3 regions of the Methylobacterium sp. A49B genome follow, and region 1 is predicted to be linked to each of the others. Evidence: predicted binding sites of a transcription regulator. Region 1 holds the regulator's gene; each other region holds the start of a gene.
What was found. Region 1 encodes PhoB, which activates phosphate uptake and scavenging genes when phosphate is short. Its sites were predicted from a motif close to TGTCATNNANCTGTCAT; they were not measured.
Positions count from the first base shown of each region.

Region 2: a site for PhoB is predicted at 1,649-1,665, ahead of ACLBX9_RS13520 (calcineurin-like phosphoesterase C-terminal domain-containing protein). Genes of this name have one in related genera too.
Region 3: a site for PhoB is predicted at 1,310-1,326, ahead of ACLBX9_RS22695 (CorA family divalent cation transporter). Genes of this name have one in related genera too.

Region 1 covers NZ_JBKFBO010000114.1:60,271-63,545, reverse strand. Annotated here, with positions in the region: gene ACLBX9_RS20425 (protein-disulfide reductase DsbD family protein) at 1-1,360, shown strand, start outside; gene phoB (phosphate regulon transcriptional regulator PhoB) at 1,367-2,062, opposite strand; gene phoU (phosphate signaling complex protein PhoU) at 2,250-2,969, opposite strand; gene pstB (phosphate ABC transporter ATP-binding protein PstB) at 3,084-3,275, opposite strand, start outside.
Region 2 covers NZ_JBKFBO010000094.1:33,479-36,753, forward strand. Annotated here, with positions in the region: gene ACLBX9_RS13515 (L,D-transpeptidase family protein) at 267-1,565, shown strand; gene ACLBX9_RS13520 (calcineurin-like phosphoesterase C-terminal domain-containing protein) at 1,756-3,275, shown strand, end outside.
Region 3 covers NZ_JBKFBO010000117.1:298,213-301,487, forward strand. Annotated here, with positions in the region: gene groL (chaperonin GroEL) at 1-793, opposite strand, end outside; gene groES (co-chaperone GroES) at 865-1,155, opposite strand; gene ACLBX9_RS22695 (CorA family divalent cation transporter) at 1,367-2,353, shown strand; gene ACLBX9_RS22700 (methyl-accepting chemotaxis protein) at 2,540-3,275, shown strand, end outside.

The sequences.
Region 1 (3,275 bases):
ATCGCGCCGGCTCGCCTTCGCGTACGGCGACGAGCCGGCACCTCCCGTGAGCGCGTCGTCGGCCCCGGCCGCGTCGGTACCGGTCCCGCAGACGCCCGCCCCCGACATCGACACGCTGACGCTCGCCACCGCCGCGGTGTTCGCCTTCCTCGGCGGGTTGATCCTCAACCTGATGCCCTGCGTCTTCCCGGTCCTGTCCATCAAGGTCCTCGGCCTCGTGCGGCACGCGGCCGAGAGCCCGTCGCGCCTGCGGCTGCACGGCCTCGCCTACACCGCCGGGGTGCTGGCGAGCTTCCTGGGGCTCGCCGCCCTGCTGATCGCCCTGAAGGGCGGCGGGTCTGCGATCGGCTGGGGATTCCAGCTGCAATCGCCCCTCGTGGTGGCGGGGCTCGCCTACCTGCTCTTCGCCATGGGCCTGAGCCTGTCCGGCGTGGTCCATGTCGGCGGCCGGCTCGCGGGCATCGGCGACGGCCTCGCCCGGCGCCCCGGCCTGAGCGGCTCCTTCTTCACGGGCGTCCTTGCCACCCTGGTGGCGACACCCTGCACGGCGCCGTTCATGGGCTCGGCGGTGGGCTTCGCCCTGACCCAGAACGCCGCCGTGGCGCTCACGGTCTTCGCGAGCCTGGGCCTCGGCCTCGCCCTGCCCTTCCTGGTCCTGACCCTCTGGCCGCCGGCCCTGCGGGCGCTGCCGCGGCCGGGCGCCTGGATGGAGACGCTCAAGCAGGTCCTGGCCTTCCCGGTCTACGCCACCGTGGCGTGGCTTGTCTGGGTGCTGGCACAGCAGGTCGATCCGCGCGGCCTCCTGGCGGCCCTGATCGGCCTCGTGCTGGTGGGCTTCGCCGCCTGGGCCTGGGAGCACGGGCACGCCGGACCCCGGACCTCGCGGATCGCGCAGGCCGCCGCAATCCTGGCGCTGGCCGCCGTCGGGGCCGTCGCCGCGACGCTTCCGCGGGACCGCGCCGCGCCGATCGCACAGGCCGCCGCCGACGGCGTCGAGCCGTTCACCCAGGCCCGCCTCGACGCCCTGGTGGAGGCCCGTCGCCCCGTCTTCGTGGACATGACCGCGGCGTGGTGCATCACCTGCGCGGTGAACGAGGCGACCTCGCTGAACACCAGGGCCGTGCGGGCCGCGATGGCCGAGCGCGACGTGACCTACATGAAGGGTGACTGGACCAACCAGAACCCCGAGATCACCCGCCTTCTGGAGAAGCACGGGCGCAGCGGCGTGCCGCTCTACCTGCTCTACAGCGGCAGCGGGACGCCGCAGGTGCTGCCGCAGATCCTCACCGAGGGGACGGTCCTGGCGGCCCTGGAGGCGGTGCCGGCTGGCGCGGGCCGGAGCGCGGCGCTCGCCCGCTGAGCGGGGCTACGCCTCCAGCGCGAAGGTCTCGTCGAAGGCGTATCCGGAACCGCGGACCGTGCGGATCGGATCGGGCTGGCGCGGGCTGTTCAGCGCCTTGCGCAGGCGCCCGACATGCACGTCCACCGTGCGCTCGTCGATGTAGACGTCGTGTCCCCAGACCCCGTCGAGGAGCTGCTCGCGGGAGAAGACCCGGCCCGGCGCCAGCATCAGGAACTCCAGCAGCCGGAACTCGGTGGGCCCGAGATGCAGCTCCTCGCCGCCGCGGCGGACGCGGTGCCCGGTGCGGTCGAGTTCCAGGTCGCCGGCGGCCAGACGGTCCGAGACGTGGGCGGGCTTGGCCCGGCGCAGCAGCGCCCGGATCCGGGCGAGCAGTTCCGGCACGGAGAACGGCTTGACGATGTAGTCGTCGGCCCCTGTCCCGAGGCCCCGGATCCGGTCGCCCTCTTCGCCGCGGGCGGTGAGCATGATCACCGGCAGCCGTTCGGTCTCGCGCCGCGCCCGGATGCGGCGGCAGAGTTCGATTCCGGAGAGGCCCGGCAGCATCCAGTCCAGCAGGACCAGATCGGGGATCCGCTCGGCCAGGAGCAGCTCCGCGTCGTCGCCCCGCGCCGCCGTGTCCACCAGGAAGCCTTCGGCCTCCAGATTGTAGCGCAACAGCGTGGTCAGCGCCTCCTCGTCCTCGACGATCAGGACTTGCATGCTCACGTTCGATGACCCGTTCACGAGGCGGCGCCGTTCAGCCTGCGGACGCGCCGGCCCCCTCCGGAGCGGGCGGCCGGGCGGAAGGTGCGGGAGGCGCCGCTCAGCCTCAACCCGTACCCACCGATTCTCCGGCGGCGCCCCACAGGAATGAGCGCGCCCCGGCGCCTGTGTCGAGGCGGCCCGACTACGGAGCCTGCCCGCGCTCCACCGTCGCGTAGTTCGACGCATCGTTCTTCGGCCGGTCGCCCGCCAGGGTCTCGCCGGTGGCGAGGTAGTGGATGGTCTCGGCGATGTTGGTCGTGTGGTCGCCGATCCGCTCCACGTTCTTGGCGCAGAACAGGAGATGCGTGCAGAACGAGATGTTGCGCGGATCCTCCATCATGTAGGTCAGGAGTTCGCGGAACAGGGAATTGTACAGCGCGTCGATCTCGCCGTCGCGCTCCCAGACGTCGTGGGCCGCCTGGATGTCGCGGCTCGCATAGGCGTCCAGCACATCCTTGAGCTGTCCCTCGGCGAGGTCGCTCATGTGGCGGACACCCAGCACGATCTTCTGCGCCGGGGCGTGGTCGGAGATCGCCACCACGCGCTTGGCGACGTTCTTGGCCAGGTCGCCGATCCGCTCCAGGTCGCCCGAGACGCGGATCGCCGAGATCGTCTCGCGCAGGTCGATCGCCAGCGGCTGGCGCCGGGCGATGAGGAGAACGGAGCGCTCCTCGATGTCCCGCTGGAGCGCGTCGAGGCGCTTGTCGGCGATGATCACCGCCTGGGCGAGCCCGTCGTCGCGGCGCACGAGGGCGTCGGTCGCCTCCGCGGTCATCTTCTCGGCCACGCCGCCCATCTCGGAGATCGAGCGACGCAGATCCTCCAGGTCAGTGTCGTAGGAGCTGACGATATGGCCGGGCATGGTGGATCCTTCGATAAGGGCCCCGCATCGCGATCCGCGGGGGCTGGCGGGGATCCGCCGCCCCGCCGCCGCGGCGGCGAAGGCCGGTATGGTTCGCCGGAGCGTCCGGCCCGATCAGCCGAACCGCCCGGTGATGTAGTCCTGCGTGCGCCGCTCGGTCGGGTTCATGAACATCCGGTTGGTCGGACCGAATTCCACGAGCTGCCCCAGATACATGAAGGCGGTGAATTGCGAGATGCGCGCCGCCTGCTGCATGTTGTGGGTGACGATCACGATGGTGAACTCGTCGCGCAGCTGCTCGATCAA
Region 2 (3,275 bases), on a different contig from region 1:
GCCGCCGGCACAGAGACAGGCCGCATCATCGCCGGCCAGCGACCGCATCCGGTTGGTTTCAAGGGACGCTATGGCATCAGCGCCACAGGCGCGGGTTCGTGCATGTTGCTCGGTTGCCGCATCGGGCCGGAGCGTGCGCTTGCGCACCCCGATGCCACAATCCGGCCCCTTCGATAGGGACTCTTAACGCCATCCCGACACCGTGGCGCACGAGACAATCCGCTCCCGTCACGACCTGACGAACTCCGGACCAGAGCCAGCGACCGATGCGCATGAAGGCACAAAACCGGTTCACCGCGCTGTTGAGCGTCGCCGCCCTCGGGGCGCTCGGCCTCGGCGCAGCCGAAGCCCGCGAGCAGGGCAACTACGCCCAGGCCGAGTGGGCGCAGGACTACGCCTCGCCCGCCGGGATGCAGGTGCAGCGCGAGACGGTTCCGATCCTCTCGCCCCAGACCGTGGCGGCGACCGAGCAGATGGTCGAGCGCTACAAGGACATCGTGGCCCGCGGCGGCTGGCGCCCGGTCTCCGGCGCCGATCACCTGCGGGTCGGTTCGCGCGGCCCGGCCGTGGCGGCGATCCGCCAGCGCCTCATCGTCACCGGCGACCTCGATCAGGCGGCCGGCGGTTCGGGCGTCTACGATTCCTATGTCGCGGCCGGCGTGAAGCGCTTCCAGGCCCGCCACGGCCTCAGCCAGACCGGCACGATGAGCCTCGCCACCCAGCAGGCCATGAACGTGCCCGCCGACGTGCGGCTGCGCCAGCTCGAGACCAACGTCGTCCGCCTGCGCTCCTACTCGGGCGATCTCGGCCGGCGCTTCGTGATCACCAATATCCCGGCCGCTCTGGTCGAGACGGTGGAGAACGGTCAGGTCGTCACCCTTCACGCCGCGGGCGTGGGCAAGATCGACCGGCAGTCGCCGATCATGAACACCAAGGCGACGCAGATCAATTTCAACCCCACCTGGACGGTCCCGGCTTCCATCGTGAAGAAGGACCTGATCCCGAAGATGCAGAAGGATCCGAACTACCTCACGGACAACAAGATCCGGATCCTGTCGAACGGCTCCGAGATCTCGCCGAAGTCTGTGAACTGGTTCTCCGACGAGGGCACCCGGTTCACCTACCGGCAGGATTCGGGCGCCGACTTCAACTCGATGGGCATCGTGCGCATCAACATCCCGAATCCCTACGGCGTCTTCATGCACGACACCAACACCAAGGGCGTGTTCGGCGACGACTTCCGCTTCATCTCCTCGGGCTGCGTCCGCGTCCAGAACGTGCGCGAGTACATCACGTGGCTCCTGAAGGATACGCCCGGCTGGGATCGCCAGAAGGTCGAGGAGGCGATCGAGAGCGGCAAGCGCGTCGACGCCAACATCGCCCAGCCGGTGCCGGTCTACTGGACCTACATCACCGCCTGGTCGACCCCAGACGGCCTCGTGCAATTCCGTGACGACATCTACAAGCGCGACGGGGTGAACGTGCCCTCCACCATCGGCGCTCCGACGCCTGTCGCCAGCGCCGAGCCGATGCCGCAGACCTTCGAGCCCGGCGACGAGGAGTAATCCCGCCTCAGACCCGCGAACGCGAAGGTCCCGAGGCCCGTACCTCCCGCCGAGGTGCGGGCCTCTCGCGTTTCAGGCGCTCGTGTCATCCGGCGGTCAAACACCTCTGCTTGGCCGCTGGGATCGTCGCCGCCGCATCGACAAGAGACCCCGCAGGCGATCGGTCCGGATGTCGAGCAGGAGCCCGCCCATGTCGCGAGAACCACAAATCGGCGACGCACGTCTGACCCGCCGGGCGACCGTCGCTGGCCTCGCCGGACTGGGGCTGGTCTCGGCTCGCGGCGTCGCGCAGGAGGCGGGGCAGGCCACCGGCATCGTCTTCGCCGCGGAGGCGGGCAGTACCGCGCGGACTCCCCTGCCAGGAGTGCTGATCTCAAACGGGCGCGAGGTCGCGCGCACCGACGACCAGGGTCGCTACCGCCTGCCGCTGCAGGGCGACGGCGCGATCTTCGTGATCAAGCCGCCCGGCTACGCTCTGCCCCGCGACGCCGACAACGTTCCGCGCCACACCTACATTTACCAGCCCGGCGGCACGCCGGCCGAACTCGGCCTTCGCTACGGGGGCGTCGCCCCCACCGGAAAGCTGCCGGCCTCGCTCGACTTCACCCTGACGCGGATCGACGAGCCCGCAGATTACGACGTTCTCCTGTTCACCGATCCGCAGCCCGAGAGCCGCTCCGAACTCGATCACGTGCGCGATACGGCGGTCGCCCGCGCGATGGCGATCCCGGCGGCCTTCGGCCTGACCACCGGCGACGTGCTGTTCGACGACCTGTCGCTCTATGGACGGTCGAACCGCATCGTCGGCCAGATCGGCCAGCCCTGGTACAGCCTGCCGGGCAACCACGACCTCAACATGCAGGCGCCGGATGCCCGCTACAGCCGCGAGACGTGGAAGCGGGTCTTCGGGTCGCCCACCTACGCGTTCCGGCAGGGGCGGGCATGGTTCGTCCTGCTCGACAACGTCGAGTGGCTGGGTCCACCGGTCCCGCTCGGCGCCAACACCTATCGCGGGCGTATCGGCGAGCGCGGCCTCGCCTTCCTCGGCAATCTGCTCGCCGAGATCCCGCGAGACGACCTGATCGTACTCGCCATGCACATCCCGCTCTTCACCGACACGACGCCTGACGACCCGCACGGGACGACGACCGATCGGGCCGCGCTCCTCGACCTGCTGGCGGGGCGCAAGGTGTTGAGCCTCGCGGGACACACCCACACCACCGAGCATCACTACCCGGCCGAGGGACACCACCACCACGTCCTCACGGCGGTCTCAGGCTCGTGGTGGAGCGGGCCCGACACGCGCACAGGCATCCCCTCGGCCGACAGTCGCGACGGCACGCCCAACGGCTTCCACGTGCTGTCGGTCCGGGGCGCCGACTACACCACGCGCTACGTCCCGGCGCAGGGTCAGCCGGACGGGACGATGCGCATCCTGTTCGAGAGCGAGGCGCGGGCCGGCGCGGTCGAGGTGATCCGTCACACCCGGCCGATGCAGGGCCTCCGGCCGCCCATCGCCCAGGACGCGCTGGCCGACACGACGCTGGTGGTCAACGTGTTCGACGGCGGCCCGCGGACGCAGCTCTCGGCCCGGATCGGCGACCGCGCCCCGCAGCCGCTGGCCCGCACCCGCCGCCTCGATCCCTTCGTCACCGAGCTTTTCCAGCGCTATCCGGAGACGAAGAAGAGTTGGGTCCAGGCGATACCCTC
Region 3 (3,275 bases), on a different contig from region 1:
TGACCACGAGCGTGGCGAGCGCCTCGCCCTCGATGTCCTCGGCGATGATCAGGAGCGGCTTGCCGGTCTGAACCACGGCCTCGAGCACCGGCAGCATCGCCTGGAGCGACGAGAGCTTCTTCTCGTGGATGAGGATGTAGGGATCCTCGAGCTCGGCGACCATCTTCTCCGCGTTCGTGATGAAGTACGGGGAGAGGTAGCCGCGGTCGAACTGCATGCCCTCGACGACGTCGAGCTCGGTCTCGGCGGTCTTGGCCTCCTCGACGGTGATGACGCCCTCGTTGCCCACCTTCTGCATGGCGTGGGCGATCATCTGGCCGATCTCGGTGTCGCCGTTCGACGAGATGGTGCCGACCTGTGCGACCTCGTCGGAGGTCGAGACCTTCTTGGCGCGCGAGGTGATGTCCTTGACGGCAGCCTGCGTGGCGAGGTCGATGCCGCGCTTCAGGTCCATCGGGTTGATGCCGGCGGCGACGTACTTGGCGCCCTCGCGGACGATGGCCTGGGCCAGCACGGTCGCGGTGGTGGTGCCGTCACCCGCGATGTCGTTGGTCTTCGAGGCCACTTCGCGCACCATCTGGGCGCCCATGTTCTCGAAACGGTCGGAGAGCTCGATCTCCTTGGCGACCGTCACACCGTCCTTGGTGATGCGCGGGGCGCCGAAGCTCTTCTCGATCACGACGTTGCGACCCTTCGGGCCGAGCGTCACCTTCACCGCGTCGGCGAGGATGTCGACGCCGCGCAGCATCTTATCGCGGGCGTCGGCGGAGAAACGAACGTCTTTCGCTGCCATTGTGTGCCTCTTAGCTACTGGTTGAACCCCAAGGCCGGGACGGCCTCAAAGGGCGATGACGGGTGATCCGATCAGACGGCGACGACGCCCATGATGTCGGATTCCTTCATGATCAGAAGGTCCTGACCGTCGATCTTGACCTCGGTGCCGGACCACTTGCCGAACAGGACGCGGTCGCCGGCCTTGACGTCGAGCGGGTTGACGCGACCCTGCTCGTCACGGGCGCCGGGGCCGACGGCGACGATCTCGCCCTCCTGCGGCTTCTCCTTGGCGGTGTCCGGGATGATGATGCCGCCCTTGGTCTTCTCCTCGCTCTCGATGCGACGGACGACCACGCGGTCGTGCAGCGGACGGAACTTCATGAGCTGCCCTCTTGCTTCAGGTCTGGAGTTGGCGTTGATGCGGCCGGCGGGACCGCTCGCGAACTCGACTGTTAGCACTCTGTCTCGGCGAGTGCCAAAGACGGCGGCGAGATAGGCTCGGTCCGTGTCCGAGTCAAGGCTGTCGCACCCCCGCGCGACGGTGCGATGACGCGGCGGCGCCCTCTTTCTCCCTCACGGATAACGCGCCCCGATGCTGAACCTGCACGGACCCCACGGCCCGGTGGCATCGCAACCCGGCAGCGCCGTCGCGGCCGACGCCGTGTGGCTTGACCTGAATGATCCAACCTCCGAGGAAGCCGCCGCGGTCGAGGCGGCCACTGGCCTGCGCGTCCCGTCCCGGGCCGCCCTTTCGGAGGTCGAGACATCGAGCCGCCTGCGCCGGGTCAAAGGTGGCCTCTCGCTCTCGACGCCGATGATCACTTTCGAGCAGAGCGCATCGCAGCTGAAGCCGCTGGGCTTCCTGCTCACCAAGGATCATCTCGTCACGATCCGCTTCCACGACCTGCGCGCCTTCGACTCTTCCGCGAAGCGGATCTCCGACGGCGACGGGAGCACGACTCCGAGCGAGATCTTCCTGGTGGTCCTTGAGGAGCTGGTGGACAGCCTCGCCGACGCCCTGGAGGACATGGCGTCGGAACTCGATTCGCTGTCGACCCGGATCTTCGACTTCGACGTCCGCGGCAAAGACCGCCGCCGCTTTGAGAGCCCGCCGCCCCGCCGCCGCGATCTCGCCCTGCGCCGGATCCTGCGCGGCATCAGCAACAGGGGAAAAGTGCTGGGCAAGATCCGCGCGAGCCTGCTGGGCCTGGAGCGGATCGTGCCGTTCGTTTCGGCCGCCTGCGACGGCCTCGGCCTGCCCGAGGACGGCCGGTTCGACACGATCCGGCGCGACATCGAATCCCTCGACGAGTTCGAGACCCGGCTGGCCGAGAACGTTCAGTTCCTCCTCGACGCCGCCCTCGGCCTCATCAACATCGAGCAGAACAACGTCTTCCGTGTCCTGACCGTGGTCTCTGTGGTCGGTGTCCCGCCCACGCTGATCGCCTCGATGTACGGCATGAACTTCAAGCACATGCCGGAGCTGGATTGGGCCTACGGCTACCCCTACGCCCTCGCCCTCATCCTCCTGAGTGCGGTCGCGCCAATCGTATACTTCCGCATTCGCGGATGGTTCTGATATTTAAACGCATATCGAGTAATTTTTCTCCTCATAAAAATTTATGATCAGTAATACCTCGCGTCTTATCGCACGTCCTTGAGTTTTTCGTGGCCAGCAGGAACGAGCAAAACGAAAATAGCTGTCGATTAGACTATCTTTAACCGAGCGGGCGCTACACGGCGTCGGTTTGGAGCATACGAAATCATGTTCAAGCGTGCGACGTACAGCGAGGCGCAAGCCAAGATCGAAGCGCTCGATCGATCACTGGCCATCATCGAGTTCGGACTGGACGGTCAGGTTCTGAACGCGAATGAAAACTTCCTCAAAGTGATGAAATACTCGCTCGCGGAGGTTGTCGGCAAGCATCATCGCATCTTCGCCGATGATACTTATGCGCAGACAGCCGAATATGCGGCGTTCTGGGACAGGCTGAAAGGCGGCCACTACGTGACCGGGGAGTTCCCCCGGATCGACAAGGAGGGCGCCACCGTCTGGCTGGAAGCGACCTACAACCCGATCCTGGACGCGAAGGGCCAGCCGGTAAAGGTCATCAAGTTCGCCTCCGACATTTCGGCAAAGAAGAAGGAGATCACCCGACTTTTGACGATGATCGACAACGTTCCGGTCGCGGTGATGACCGCCGACCTGAACGACGACTTCAAGATCGATTATCTCAATGCCACGTCGCGTAATACGCTGGCCACGATCGAGCAGCATCTGCCGGTCCAGGTCGACCAGATGCTGGGCTGCTCGTTCGACGTCTTCCACACGAATCCGCACCATCAGCGCAGCATGCTGGCCGATGCGAGCCGGCTGCCGCATAACACGAAGATCAAAGTCGGACCGGAAACCCTGAACCTGCGGGTGACGGCCGTGAACGACGAGAAGGGCCGCTACATCGGCCCGATGCTGACCTGGGCGGTCGTCACCGCACAGGTGA